DNA from 4 places in the Pantoea sp. SGAir0430 genome. Region 4 is predicted to be linked to each of the others. Evidence: predicted binding sites of a transcription regulator. Region 4 holds the regulator's gene; each other region holds the start of a gene.
What was found. The regulator PurR, encoded in region 4, represses purine synthesis genes. The targets are predictions, from matches to a motif close to CANGCAAACGTTTGCNTG.
Positions count from the first base shown of each region.

Region 1: a site for PurR is predicted at 2,148-2,165, ahead of rbsD (D-ribose pyranase). Genes of this name have one in related genera too.
Region 2: a site for PurR is predicted at 2,367-2,384, ahead of purL (phosphoribosylformylglycinamidine synthase). Genes of this name have one in related genera too.
Region 3: a site for PurR is predicted at 1,990-2,007, ahead of serA (phosphoglycerate dehydrogenase). Genes of this name have one in related genera too.

Region 1 is NZ_CP039427.1:2,945,992-2,949,628, reverse strand. Features, by position in the region: gene qseC (quorum sensing histidine kinase QseC) at 1-781, opposite strand, end outside; gene qseB (quorum sensing response regulator transcription factor QseB) at 778-1,440, opposite strand; gene E7738_RS13960 (YgiW/YdeI family stress tolerance OB fold protein) at 1,611-2,006, shown strand; gene rbsD (D-ribose pyranase) at 2,179-2,598, shown strand; gene rbsA (ribose ABC transporter ATP-binding protein RbsA) at 2,606-3,637, shown strand, end outside.
Region 2 is NZ_CP039427.1:62,828-66,464, reverse strand. Features, by position in the region: gene purL (phosphoribosylformylglycinamidine synthase) at 1-2,278, opposite strand, end outside; gene mltF (membrane-bound lytic murein transglycosylase MltF) at 2,549-3,637, shown strand, end outside.
Region 3 is NZ_CP039427.1:3,839,045-3,842,681, forward strand. Features, by position in the region: gene E7738_RS17940 (LysR family transcriptional regulator ArgP) at 60-965, opposite strand; gene rpiA (ribose-5-phosphate isomerase RpiA) at 1,148-1,807, shown strand; gene serA (phosphoglycerate dehydrogenase) at 2,087-3,325, shown strand; gene E7738_RS17955 (5-formyltetrahydrofolate cyclo-ligase) at 3,356-3,637, opposite strand, start outside.
Region 4 is NZ_CP039427.1:1,226,723-1,230,359, reverse strand. Features, by position in the region: gene punR (DNA-binding transcriptional activator PunR) at 1-873, shown strand, start outside; gene purR (HTH-type transcriptional repressor PurR) at 870-1,895, opposite strand; gene E7738_RS05880 (cytochrome bd-I oxidase subunit CydH) at 2,169-2,258, shown strand; gene E7738_RS05875 (C40 family peptidase) at 2,315-3,106, opposite strand; gene E7738_RS05870 (Grx4 family monothiol glutaredoxin) at 3,473-3,637, shown strand, end outside.

The DNA of each region.
Region 1 (3,637 bases), 1.7 Mb from region 4:
CGGCCAGCTGGATCACCTCGCTCTGCACGCGCAGCGCTGCCAGCGGGCTGCGCAGCTCGTGCGCCGCATCGGAGGTAAACCGCCGCTCGCGCTGGACCAGCTGTGCCATACGGGCAAACAGGCCATTCAGCGCCGCCACCAGCGGCTTCACCTCCAGCGGCAGGCGTTGCGGCGTCAGCGGGGTGGCATCATCCGGCGCGCGCTGCTGCAGCGATGCAGTCAGGCGTTTCAGCGGACGCAGCTCAAACCACACCAGCGCCAGCAGCAACAGCAGCATCAGCGGCATGGCCACCAGCCACGGCAGCAGGCTGCTCAGTGCCAGATCGCGCGTCATGTCATCACGATATTCCCACTCCTGTCCAACCACCACGCGCCACTGCTTATCGGCTGACGTCAGCCACAGCAGCCGCCAGCGATCGTCATCGCCACGCAGGCGACCATCGTGGAAGCCGTCACGATCCGCTGTAAACTGCAAATCGCGGCCGTTTTCGCCGTCGTTCAGCAGCGGTTTGCCGTCGGCGCTGAACAGCGCAAAGGCCAGCGCGTCGTCATCCTGATCGCCGCGATGGTGGCGCAAAATCGCTTTGGTTTTTGGCAGCGAGGCGGCCTGCAGGCGACTGGCATCCAGCGCCAGCAGGCGTTTGGCGAACAGCATCTGCTGGGTATCAAACAGCTCATTAACGGTGTCGCGCGTCTGCTGCCATGCGCTAAAGGTGGCACTGGCACCACACAGAATAATTAACAGCAGAAAGCCGATGGCCAGCCGCAGGAACAGACTCATTCTGCCGCTCCCAGCGTGTATCCAATACCGTGCACGGTGCGGATGAACTGACTGCCGAGCTTTTTACGCAGATGGTGGATGTGCACTTCGACCGCGTTACTGGAGACGTCGTCGTCCCAGCTGTACAGTTTCTCCTCCAGCTGCGCGCGCGTCAGCACGCGACCGGGATTGCGCAGGAACAGCTCCAGCAGCGCCAGCTCACGGCTTTTCAGGCTGAGCGGTTCGCCATCCAACATCACGCTGTGGCTGCCGGGAGCCATCACCAGCCTGCCGTGACGCAGCTCCGGCTGCAGCTGACCGTGACGGCGACGAATCAGCGCCTGCAGACGCGCGGCCACCTCCGTCAGCGCAAAGGGCTTACACAGATAGTCATCGGCACCGAGCTGCAGGCCCTGCACGCGCTGGTCCAGCGCATCGCGTGCGGTGAGGATCAGCACCGGGACATCCGCGCCCTGCTCACGCCACTGGCGCAGGATGTCCAGCCCGTCACGTTGCGGCAGCGACAGATCCAGCACCACGGCATCCCATGGCGCCGCGTTGAGCGCCTGAAATCCGGCTTCGCCGCTGACAAACCAGTCGACGCTGAAACCCAGTTTGGTCAGGCCGACCTTCAGGCCATCGCCAATCAGCGTATCGTCTTCAATTAATAAAATGCGCATGCGTTTCTCCCGGTTACCTGGGGGTTTATACGAAGCAGATGCGTGCTTGTACAGCGTCATTCGCCCGTTTTAGCTTATTTTTTCCCTCTTTTTTTCCCTTAAGATCCTGTTAAGAACCCTGTGGTGAAATAGCTCCCGTAATCCGCACAGACATGGAAATGAGGTGAAAAATGAAAAAGAGTGCAGCGCTGTTCGCCATTATCGCCCTGGCGGCAACCCCGGTGTTAGCCGCCCAGCAGGGTGGCTTTGTCGACCCTAACGCGCCAGCCGCTCAGGCTAAAGCCGGCGGTTTTAAGGCCGATAACAGCAGTGTGGTGACGGTAAAACAGGCCGAAGAGATGAAGGATGACAGCTGGATCACCGTGCGCGGCCAGCTTGATAAGCAGATCGGCGATGAAGATTATCTGTTCCGCGACAGCAGCGGCAGCATGAAAGTGGAGATCGACCACAAACGCTGGAACGGCCAGACCATTACGCCGAAGGATCAGGTCGAGCTGACCGGCGAACTCGATAAGGATTTCAATTCGATTGAACTGGACGTTAAACAGGTGCGTAAACTGCCCTAACCTCCCCTGCGGAGCCACGTCCTGGGCTCCGCCATCCCGCCAAACTCAAATTTTCCCCGGCCCAGGCGAAACGTTTCGATGGCGATCACATTTCCGTGATGCCGTCATTGAGTTGCCATGTACATTTAATACACTGCCAGACAGCGAAACGTTTCGCTGTGGAGTGGAATAAATGAAAAAAGGTCGCCTGTTAAACGCTGAAGTCTCTCATGTGATTGCCCGCCTCGGGCATACCGATACGCTGACGATTGCCGATGCGGGCTTGCCGATCCCGGCCGGTCCACAGCGCATCGATCTGGCGCTTACGCCCGGTACGCCCGATTTTTTACAGGTGGTGGAGGTCATCACGCAGGAGATGCAGGTTGAGAGCGCCCTGATAGCGGAAGAGATCCAACAACACAATCCGCAACTCCACAGCCAGCTGATCGCCGTGCTCGAAGCCTTGCAACAGCACCAGGGGAATGTCATTAGCGTTCGTTACACCAGCCATGAACAGTTCAAACAACACACTCAGCGCAGTCAGGCGGTCATTCGCAGCGGAGAGTGCTCTCCGTATGCGAATGTCATCCTGAGCGCGGGCGTCACTTTCTGAGGCCGCTATGCAACCGTTATTGCAACTCAGGGGAATTGAAAAATCATTTCCCGGCGTGAAGGCGCTCAACGGCGCGTCGCTGGCGGTTTATCCCGGGCGCGTGATGGCGTTAGTGGGAGAGAACGGCGCGGGCAAATCCACCATGATGAAGGTGCTGACCGGCATCTACAGTATGGACGCCGGTTCGCTGCACTGGCTGGGCAAAGAAGTGACGTTCTCCGGGCCGAAAGCGTCTCAGGAAGCCGGCATCGGCATCATCCATCAGGAGCTGAACCTGATCCCGCAGCTGACCGTCGCGGAGAATATTTTCCTCGGCCGTGAATTCGTTAACCGCTTTGGCCGCATCGACTGGAAACAGATGTATGCCGCGGCGGATGCGCTGTTAAAGCGCCTCAATCTGCGCTTCAGCAGCCACAAGCTGGTGGGCGATCTGTCGATTGGCGACCAGCAAATGGTAGAGATTGCCAAAGTACTCAGCTTCGAGTCGCAGGTCATCATTATGGATGAACCGACCGATGCGCTGACCGATACCGAAACCCTGTCGCTGTTCCGCGTCATCAATGAGCTGAAAGCGCAGGGCTGCGGCATTGTTTATATCTCCCACCGCATGAAAGAGATCTTTGAGATTTGCGATGACGTCACCGTGTTCCGCGACGGCCAGTTTATTGCCGAGCGCGCGGTAAACGATCTGAGCGAAGAGGGCCTGATCGAAATGATGGTTGGCCGCAAGCTTGAGGATCAGTATCCGCATCTCGATCAGACACCGGGCGAGGTGCGGCTGCGGGTCGAGCACGTTAGCGGACCGGGCGTAGAAGATGTCAGCTTTACCCTGCGTAAGAGCGAGATTCTGGGCATTTCCGGTCTGATGGGCGCGGGCCGCACCGAATTAATGAAGGTGCTGTACGGCGCGCTGCCGCGTACGCACGGCAAAGTGACGCTTAACGGCCGCGAGATTGTCACCCGCTCGCCGCAGGACGGCCTGGCCAACGGCATCGTCTATATCTCGGAAGACCGTAAGCGTGACGGGCTGGTGCTCGGG
Region 2 (3,637 bases), 1.2 Mb from region 4:
CCGCTTTCACCGCAGCGTACAGGCCTGCGTCTTCGCCCGGGTGACCGGCTGCAGCCATCCAGTTTGCCGACAGCTTCACGCGCTTCAGCGAACCGATCGCGGTCGCGGCCAGGTTGGTCAGCGCTTCGCCCACCGCCAGACGGCCGGACGCAGCGAAATCAAGCAGCGCTACCGGCGCACGTTCGCCCATGGCAAACGCTTCACCGTGGTAGCTGTCAAGGCTGGCAGTGGTCACGGCGCAGTTCGCCACCGGGATCTGCCACGGCCCGACCATCTGATCGCGCGCCACCATGCCGGTTACGCTGCGGTCACCGATGGTCACCAGGAAGGTTTTTTCCGCCACGGTTGGCAGGTGCAGCACGCGGTTTACCGCATCGGCAATGGTAATGCCGTCCCGCACCAGCGCATCACCTTTCGCCTGCTGGCTGGCCACGTCGCGCGTCATTTTTGGCGTTTTACCCAGCAGCACGTCGAGCGGCATGTCGATCGGTTTGTTATCGAAATGGCTGTCGGCAAGGTTCAGGTGCTGCTCTTCGGTCGCTTCACCAATCACCGCGTACGGCGCACGTTCGCGCTGGCACAGTTCATCGAACAGCGCCAGTTTGTCCGGCGCAACCGCCAGCACATAACGCTCCTGCGACTCGTTACACCACACTTCCAGCGGGCTCATGCCTGGTTCATCGCTGAGGATGTCGCGCAGGTTGAAGTTGCCACCGCGGCCACCGTCGCTCACCAGCTCCGGCATGGCGTTAGACAGGCCACCGGCACCGACGTCGTGAATAAACAGAATCGGGTTGGCTTCGCCCAGCTGCCAGCAGCGGTCAATCACTTCCTGACAGCGACGCTCCATCTCCGGGTTGTCACGCTGCACCGAGGCGAAGTCGAGATCGGCATCCGACTGGCCGGACGCCATAGAAGACGCCGCACCGCCGCCAAGGCCGATATTCATCGCCGGACCGCCCAGCACGATCAGCTTCGCGCCAACCACGATCTCACCCTTCTGCACGTGATCGGCGCGGATGTTACCAATGCCGCCGGCCAGCATGATCGGCTTGTGATAGCCGCGCAGCTCAACGCCGTTGTGGCTGTTGACCTGCTCTTCATAAGTACGGAAATAGCCGTTCAGCGCCGGGCGACCAAATTCGTTGTTAAACGCGGCGCCGCCTAACGGGCCTTCGGTCATGATATCCAGCGCGGTAACAATGCGATCCGGCTTGCCGAAATCCTCTTCCCACGGCTGTTCAAAGCCGGGAATACGCAGGTTGGAAACCGAGAAGCCGACCAGACCCGCTTTCGGCTTCGCGCCGCGTCCGGTGGCGCCTTCGTCACGGATTTCCCCGCCGGAACCGGTGGCGGCACCTGGCCATGGCGAAATGGCCGTCGGGTGGTTGTGGGTTTCCACCTTCATCAGGATATGCGCGGCTTCCTGATGGAACTCGTATTCGCCCTGCTGCGCATCCGCGTAGAAACGCCCGACCTCGGAGCCTTCCATCACCGCGGCATTGTCTTTATACGCCGACAGGACGTGTTCCGGATGCTGCTCAAAAGTGTTTTTAATCATTTTAAACAGCGACTTTGGCTGTTTTTCGCCGTCGATAATCCAGTCGGCGTTAAAAATCTTGTGACGACAGTGCTCGGAGTTTGCCTGAGCGAACATATAGAGCTCGATGTCGTTCGGATTGCGGCCCAGTCTGGTGAAGGCATCGAGCAGGTAATCAATTTCGTCATCGGCCAGCGCCAGGCCGAGCGTGCGGTTAGCCTGTTCCAGCGCCTCGCGCCCTCCGCCCAGCACGTCTACGCTTTTCAGCGGCTGCGGCTCATGATGCGCGAACAGCTGTTCTGCCGCGCTGAGCTCCGTGAACACGGTTTCCATCATGCGGTCGTGCAGCAGGCTGGCCAGCTGCTGCCACTGCGCGTCAGTCAGCTGCGGTGCCTGTACATAGAAGGCCAGACCGCGCTCCAGGCGCAATACCTGTGGCAGGTCGCAGTTGTGGGCGATATCGGTGGCTTTCGATGACCAGGGAGAAATGGTGCCGGGACGCGGCGTCACCAGCAACAGACGCCCTTGTGGCGCATGTTCGGCGAGAGAAGGACCGTATTTCAGCAGACGCTGCAGGCGGGCTTGCTGTTCCGCGCTGAGCGGTGCGCTGACATCGGCGAAATGGACGTACTCGGCGTAAATATCACTCACCGGCAGATGAGCGTCCTGAAAGCGGGTCAGCAGTTTGTTTACACGAAATGCCGACAGAGCGGGCGAACCACGCAGAATTTCCATCATTAAAGATCTCTCGTCTTCGAAGCGCCGGGCGACGCTTCATGGGGCGCAACAGGGAAAACGGGCGGTATTATAGAGAAATGGCACGGGTTACGAAACCGTTTGCGCAGAAAAACTGAGCCTCAGGATTTGCCTGAATTTTGCGCAAATCTTGCTATATAAGTTGCCCTGTTACGCTTTGTTGCGCAAAATGCCCCACGCTCTGGGAGTGCAAAACAACATAAATACTGCCTTTAAAAGACAGAGGCCTGTGAGCCATTACGAGACAACTATTTGAAACGCCTGAAATTAAATTATCTGTTTATCGGTCTGATCACCGTGCTGCTTGCGCTGGCGCTGTGGCCGTCCATCCCCTGGTACGGGGGCGGAAAAGACGCGTTATCACAGATCAAATCGCGGGGAGTGTTGCGCATCAGTACCGTCAACTCGCCGCTGACTTACTACACCATCAATAATGCACCAGCCGGTATGGACTACGAGCTGGCGAAGCGCTTCGCCGATTATCTTGGCGTGAAGCTGGAAGTCACGGTGCGGCCCAACCTCGGCGACCTGTTTGACGATCTCGACGACGGCAAAGCCGACCTGCTGGCCGCCGGGCTGATCTACAACAGCGAGCGCCTCAGCCGTTATCAGAGTGGCCCGAGCTACTATTCCGTGTCGCAGCAGCTGGTGTATCGCATCGACAAGCCGCGGCCCAAAAACCTTGGTGATCTGAAAGGCCGGCTGATTGTGCAGTCCGGTTCAGCCTATCTGTCAACGTTACGTTCCGCCAAAGCGGACAGCTATCCCGATCTCGACTGGGCCATTTCCACCGATATGGGCCAGAAAGCGCTGCTGGAAGCGGTTGCCGACGGCAAGCTCGACTATACCGTGGGAGATTCGGTGACCATCGGCCTGCTGCAGCGTATCCATCCACAGCTGGCGGTGGCGTTTGATATTACCGATGAAGAGCCGGTGACCTGGTATCTGCCGCGTAACGATGACGATAGCCTGAACGCCGCCATGCTCGACTTCTACAGTCAGATGGGGGAAGAAGGCACCATGGCGCGGCTGGAAGAGAAGTATCTCGGCCACGTCGGCACCTTTGATTATGTCGATACCCGCACCTTCCTGCGCGCAATTGATAACACGCTGCCGGATATCAAGCCGCTGTTTGAGAAGTACGCGTCCAGTATCGACTGGCGCCTGCTGGCGGCGATTTCCTATCAGGAGTCGCACTGGAATCCGCAGGCGACCTCGCCCACCGGCGTGCGCGGCATGATGATGCTGACGCGCAATACCGCTGACAGCCTCGACGTGAACGATCGTCTCGATCCGGAACAGAGCATTCGCGGTGGCAGCGAATACCTGCGGCGCATGATG
Region 3 (3,637 bases), 1.5 Mb from region 4:
TAGGGTGCGTATTTATACGCACCAGGAAAAATGATGAACATACAGCCTGAAGATGTGGATCAGGCCGCAACTTCATCCTGGCGCAATACGCGGTGGCCATGGGCAATCAGCGCATCGGTCACGCTGCGCATCAGACGGCTTTCCGGCGCGAAACGGTGCCAGTACAGCATCCGGCGCTGATACAGACCCGGTGTCAAATCAACCAGCTCTCCCTGCGCCAGCTCGCGCTCAATCTGCAGGTGCGGAATCATACAGCACACCGATCCCTGACGCGCCAGCTGCACAAAAGCCTCTGACGAGTTCACGATGTGGCACGGCACGCTGCCCGGCGATAAATCAAAGTTCTGCTGCAAAAAGGCCTGATGCATATCGTCGAGGTGATCAAACGCCACCGCCGGGGCTTTTAGCAGCGCCGAGCGTGTCACGCCATTGGGGAAATAGCGCGCGGCAAACTCCGGCGAGGCGCAGAACAGATAGTCCAGCGCACCCAGCTGATCCACCAGGCAACTTGGCAACGGCTGCGGCTGGATACTCACCGCGCCGACCACTTCACCGCGCCGTAAACGCTCCTGCGTGCGGGTTTCATCTTCCACCTGCAGATTCAGGCGCACCGGCGAGTCGGCCAGCACATCTTTCAGCGCCGGCAGCAGCCAAGTAGCAAGACTGTCGGCGTTCACCGCCAGCGACAGCAGCAGCGGCGTGGTGCCACCGTTATCATCGCCCAGCCACTCCTCTTCCAGCAGCTCCACCTGATGCAGCAGCGCCAGCAATTTTTGTCCCTGCTCGGTCGGGCGCGGCGGCACGGTTCGCACCAGCAGCGGCTGACCAAATAAATTTTCCAGCTGTTTAATGCGCTGCGACACCGCAGACTGCGTGATGCACAGCTTCTGGGCGGCACGCTCAAAGCCGCGTTCGCGAATCACAGCATCCAGCGCCTGAAGCGTTCGATAATCCGGGCGTTTCATTGTTGTTCTCTCTCGTTCAGGGTGGAAACTACTATGCCATAAAACGGCGAAGCTGTGCGGCCGACGCGTTTTTGCGGGCTGGCTTCCAAAGGCTTACATCCAACGTCGGTCAGCCGCGCTTTTTGACAGCGCCTTGTTTTATACTACGCGCACTTCGATGTCGCACAGGTTTTAAACATACCATGACCCAGGATGAACTGAAAAAAGCGGTAGGTTGGGCAGCGCTGCAGTACGTGCAGCCAGGCACCATTGTTGGCGTAGGCACCGGTTCAACGGCGGCGCATTTTATTGACGCGCTTGGTACCATCAGGGATCAGATCGAGGGCGCGGTTTCCAGTTCGGAAGCCTCCACCGAAAAGCTCAAATCGCTGGGCATTCCGGTGTTCGATCTCAACAACGTGGATGCGCTGTCGGTGTATGTCGACGGGGCTGATGAGATCAATCCACAGATGCAGATGATCAAGGGCGGTGGCGCAGCGCTGACGCGCGAGAAAATTGTCGCGGCGGTGGCGCAGAAATTTATCTGCATCGCGGATGCGTCCAAACAGGTCGATGTGCTGGGCAACTTCCCGCTTCCGGTGGAGGTGGTTCCGATGGCGCGCGCTTATGTGGCGCGGGAGCTGGTGAAGCTGGGCGGCCTGCCGGAGTATCGTCAGCACGTGGTTACGGATAACGGCAACATTATTCTCGACGTACATAATCTGCGCATCCTTGACCCGATTGCGCTGGAAAAAACCATCAATGCGCTGCCGGGCGTCGTCACCGTGGGGCTGTTTGCCGCACGCGGAGCGGATATCGCGCTGATTGGTACGCCGGACGGCGTGAAAACCATCACCAATTGATCTCACCGGCGCGCTGCCAGCGCCGGTTATTTCCATCCACAAAACATCTTTTCTTGCTGCAGTGAAATTTGGTGACTTATGTCACAAATGACTCATCAACAGCAGGTTCGTACTTTGCGCTCTCGTCATCTCACGATTTTGTGTGGATTTGTGTTGTCTGTACGTGGGCGCGTGCTGGCGTGCAGGCAATCGTTTGTATTGCCGCGCCGGAAAATTTTGATATTTTGACAGAAGGCTACCTTATGGTAGTCCTCGTTGAATTCTGAATAGGGTCGGGAAATGGCAAAGGTATCACTGGAAAAAGACAAGATTAAGTTCCTGCTGGTGGAAGGCGTTCACCAGAGTGCGCTGGATAATCTGCGCGCCGCAGGTTACACCAACATCGAGTTTCACAAAGGCGCACTGGATGCTGAGACGCTGAAGTCCTCCATCCGCGATGCCCACTTCATTGGTATCCGTTCCCGTACCCAACTGACTGAAGAGATCTTCGCGGCGGCTGAAAAGCTGGTGGCGGTGGGCTGCTTCTGTATTGGTACTAACCAGGTTGATCTCAGCGCGGCAGCGAAACGCGGCGTGCCGGTGTTCAACGCCCCGTTCTCCAATACCCGTTCGGTCGCGGAACTGGTAATCGGCGAAATGCTGCTGATGCTGCGCGGCATTCCGGAAGCCAACGCCAAAGCACACCGCGGCATCTGGAATAAAATCGCCACCGGTTCGTACGAAGCGCGTGGTAAGAAGCTGGGGATCATTGGCTACGGCCATATCGGGATGCAGCTCGGCGTGCTGGCGGAAAGCCTCGGTATGCACGTATTTTTCTACGATATCGAAAACAAGCTGCCGCTGGGCAATGCCACCCAGGTGCGCCATCTCTCTGACCTGCTGAACATGAGTGATGTGGTCAGCCTGCACGTGCCGGAAACGCCGTCCACGCAGAACATGATTGGCAGCGAAGAGCTGGCGCTGATGAAGCCTGGTGCGCTGTTGATCAACGCCGCGCGCGGCACCGTGATCGACATCCCGGCGCTGTGTAATGCGCTGGCCAGCAAGCACCTGGCTGGTGCCGCCATCGACGTCTTCCCGGTTGAACCTGCAACCAATAGCGATCCGTTTAACTCGCCGCTGTGCGAATTCGACAACGTGATCCTGACGCCGCACATCGGCGGATCAACGCAGGAAGCGCAGGAGAACATTGGTCTGGAAGTGTCTGGCAAGCTGGCCAAGTACTCTGACAACGGCTCGACGCTCTCCGCAGTAAACTTCCCGGAAGTCTCGCTGCCGATGCACGCTGCCAGCGCCAGCCGCCTGCTGCACATCCATGAAAACCGCCCGGGCGTGCTGACCGCCATCAACCAGATCTTTGCCGAGCAGGGCATCAACATTGCCGCTCAGTATCTGCAAACTTCGCCAGTGATGGGCTATGTGGTTATCGATATTGATGCCGAAGAGGATGTGGCGGAGAAAGCGCTGCAGCTGATGAAGGCGATTCCAGGCACCATGCGCGCCCGTCTGCTGTACTGACAGTGCAGGGCGCCGCTGGGCGCCCTGTCTTTATCCCGCCAGCGTTTCCCACTGCCACAGCTTTGACGGCGTCAGAATTGCCGGCAATGGCACATCCCAGGCCGCCACCGGCAACGCATCCACGCGCTGGCAGTCGTGCGCAATACCCAGCGGTAAAAAGCCATGCTGCTGCCAGTGCTGTAGCGTGCGATCGTAAAAACCCCCGCCCATGCCTAAGCGTTGTCCCTGCGCGTCAAACGCCACCAGCGGTACCAGCATCACATCCAGCTGATCGAGTGTGGCCAGCTGCGTAATATCCAGCGGCGGCTCAGG
Region 4 (3,637 bases):
GCGCGCACCGGCAGTTTTAGCGCGGCGGCGCAGGAGCTGCACCGCGTGCCCTCTGCCATCAGCTATACCGTGCGCCAGCTGGAAGGCTGGCTGGCGGTACCGCTGTTTGAGCGGCAGCATCGCGAAGTGGTGCTGACGGCAGCAGGCGAGCATTTTGTGCGTGAAGGGCGTTCTGTTATCAAAAAAATGATGGCCACGCGCCGCCAGTGTCAGCAGCTGGCTAATGGCTGGCGCGGTCAGCTCAGTATCGCGGTAGATTGCATCGTCAAACCGCAGCGCACCCGCCAGCTGGTAAAGGATTTTTACCGCCATTTCCCCGATATGGAGCTGATCATCAGCTACGAAGTATTTAACGGCGTGTGGGACGCGCTGGCTGATGGTCGTGTCGATGTGGCGATTGGCGCCACCCAGGCCATTCCGGTCGGCGGCCGCTTCGCCTTTCAGGATATGGGCGCGCTCAACTGGCGCTGCGTGGTGAGTCCGCAGCATGCGCTGGCCCACAGTCCGCAGCTGGACGACGAAACCCTGCGCGCCTGGCCGTCGCTGGTGCTGGAAGATACGTCGCGCGCGCTGCCGCGCCGCATGACGTGGACGCTGGATAACCAGCGGCGGCTGGTGGTGCCGGAGTGGGAAACCGGGCTGGATTGCCTGCAGGCTGGATTGTGCGTGGGCATGGTGCCGGGGCACCTGGCGCGCCCGCTGCTGGACAGCGGCGCGCTGGTGGAGCTGGCGTTGCCGCAGCCGTTTCCGGACAGCCCGTGTTGCGTCAGCTGGTCTGAGCAGCGCGCGTCACCGGCGCTGGCGTGGTTACTGGAATATCTGGGCGATGCGGAGACGCTGAACCACGAGTGGCTCAGCGAGAAGGTGGCTTAACGGCGGTAATCGCGGAACGGGCCATCGGCCACGGAGCGGCGCTCAATCAGCGTGGGCTGCACTTCAATGGTCTGCGGCTCTTCGCGTTTGCTGGTGATGCGGTCCAGCAGCATCTCCAGTGCCTTTTCCCCCAGCTGCGCTTTCGGCTGGTGCACGGTTGTCAGCGCCGGGGTGAAGTAGCGCGCGTTGCGCACATTGTCATAGCCAATTACCGAAATATCCTGCGGCACGCGCAGTCCCATCTCGTCGGCCGCGCAAATCGCGCCCATCGCCATGATATCGCCGCCGCAGAACACCGCCGTCGGGCGCTGTTTCTGGTTCAGGATCTGCTGCATTGCCTGATAACCTGACTCCGGTTCGAAGTCACCCTGCACAATCCACTCGGGACGGACGCTGATGCCCGCTTCCTGCATCGCCTGCAGAAAACCCGCATGACGGCCGCCACCGGTGTTGCGCTCCATCTGGCCAGGGATAGCACCGATATCGCGATGGCCGCGCTCAATCAGGTATCGCCCGGCGAGGTAACCGCCGTGGAACGCATTGTCCTGCACGGTATCGGTAAAGTCCCCGCGCGATTCGCCCCAGTCCATGACCACCATCGGGATATTGCGGTTCTCTTCCAGCATCTGCAGCAGATCGTCGGGATATTCGGAGCACATGACCAGCAGGCCATCGACGCGCTTTTGCGCCATCATCGACAGATAGGCGCGCTGTTTTTGCAGATCGTTATGCGCGTTGCCGAGAATCAGCGTGTAACCACGCTCAAAGCAGTGATTCTCCACGGCTTCAATAATTTCGGCGAAGTAGGGCGCTTCGCTGGAGGTCGCCAGCAGGCCCAGCGTCTTGGTGTGATTCACCTTCAGGCTGCGGGCCACCGCGCTCGGTGAATAGTGCAGCGCTTTAATCGCTTCCCATACGGCGTTACGCGTCTCTTCCGCGACAAAACGCGTTTTGTTGATGACATGCGAAACCGTGGTGGTTGAGACCCCGGCGCGTTTCGCCACATCTTTAATGGTTGCCATGAAAATGGTACTCCTGGGCTTATCGCAACTTACTGATAAGTATATTGTTAAACGTTTGCGTCTGCTAATGGTTTTGCGCCCTGAATATCAGGGCTAATCTGCTTAATCGGGCAGGGAAACATCCTTCAGCAGGCTGTCAATGCAGCATGCGCTAAATCTGTTGCGCAACGAAAGGCGGCGATTCTAGCAAGCCGGGGCGGATAACACGAGATTTTTGCCCATCACTGTGCGAAAATTATTTAACCATGCAAACTGTGTGACTAAGGAGTTGTGATGAGTACCGATTTGAAACTGGCATTGACCACCACCGCCGCTGCTCTGCTGATGATTATTGCCTTTAGCTTTACCGCCATTCTGCATTAATAAAAAAGCCGGTGCTGCTGAACAGCCACCGGCTTTTTTGTTGCGCAACGCTGAGGTTAGCGCACGGTTTTCGGCGTCATCATACGGCGCGCGCCAACGTAATGCTTCTGCCAGTAATCCTCGCCCAGCGCGCTAATCTGAATGTCCTTACCGGTGCGCGGAGACTGAATGAATTTGCCATTGCCCAGATAAACCCCGACATGGTCGGCGGTGCCGCGGTTGTTGATGCGGAAGAACACCAGATCGCCTTTCTCCAGCATCTCACGCTTAATTGGTGCCGCATCGCGCAGGTGATACATCTCATTGGCGGTGCGGGGAAATTTAAACTTCACCAGGTCTTTGTAGGCGTACCACACTAAACCACTGCAGTCGAAACCGGTGTGCGGTGAGGTGCCTCCCCACTGATACGGTTTACCCAGCTGGCCCATCAGTTTCGTCATCGCGGTTTCGCGCGCTTTTTGATAGCGCAAGCGGTGGGCTTTGCTCATTTTAATGCCGCTCAGCTGCTGCACTTCATCATCAACGGCAACGTCACGCGATTTTTTCGCCAGCCGCTGATGACCATATTTTTTCGCACTGAGCTTAAGTGGGGATTTGCGCTGCGTGGTGTGCTGAAGTACCGTTTCGCTTTTCTGCTGTTTTTTCAGCCTGAACTTCTGTACCGACGTCAGGCGTGACTTTTTGCTGGTGGTTTTCACCGGGCGTCGTTTGCGACGCTCATCTTCACGCGCGTTCTTTTTCTCCGCTTTCTGCAAACTGGCATTAACCGGCGCATGCGGAGAAGCCGCCGCCACATTAAAGAACAGTTGGGCAAAAGCCAGTATGAAAAGCGTAATCAGTAAACGCATAGTCCGGTTACATGTTAAGCCGTCGGCAGGAAGCCAGACCGCGGTAAAGTTAGAAAAATCTGATCGACGATCAGCACCGGGGCAATTCTAATCCACTTTTTTTGCAAAAGGTAAGGTCTTTTTCCATTAATCTGTCACGGTACTGAAAGTGGGGCAAAAATGAGCGATTTCAGCTGTTTAACCCAGCGGAATTATTGCTAATTATTAATTGATTAATGCTTATTAATGATATGAAAATGTTATTCGTGGCGCGCGAACTTAACAAACATGGCGATATGCGCCGGCTAAGGCAAAATCCCGTTTTCAGTCGCGGGGCGAAGTCGCTACAATAAACAAACACGAAGTGAAGGATTAAGGAAGGCAAAAATGAGTACTGTTGAAAAAATTCAGCGCCAGATCGCAGAAAACCCGATCCTGCTGTACATGAAAGGTTCGCCGAAACTGCCAAGCTGCGGTTTCTCTGCGCAGGCGGTACAGGCGCTGTCTGCCTGTGGGGAGCGCTTTGCGTACGTAGACATTCTGCAAAATCCG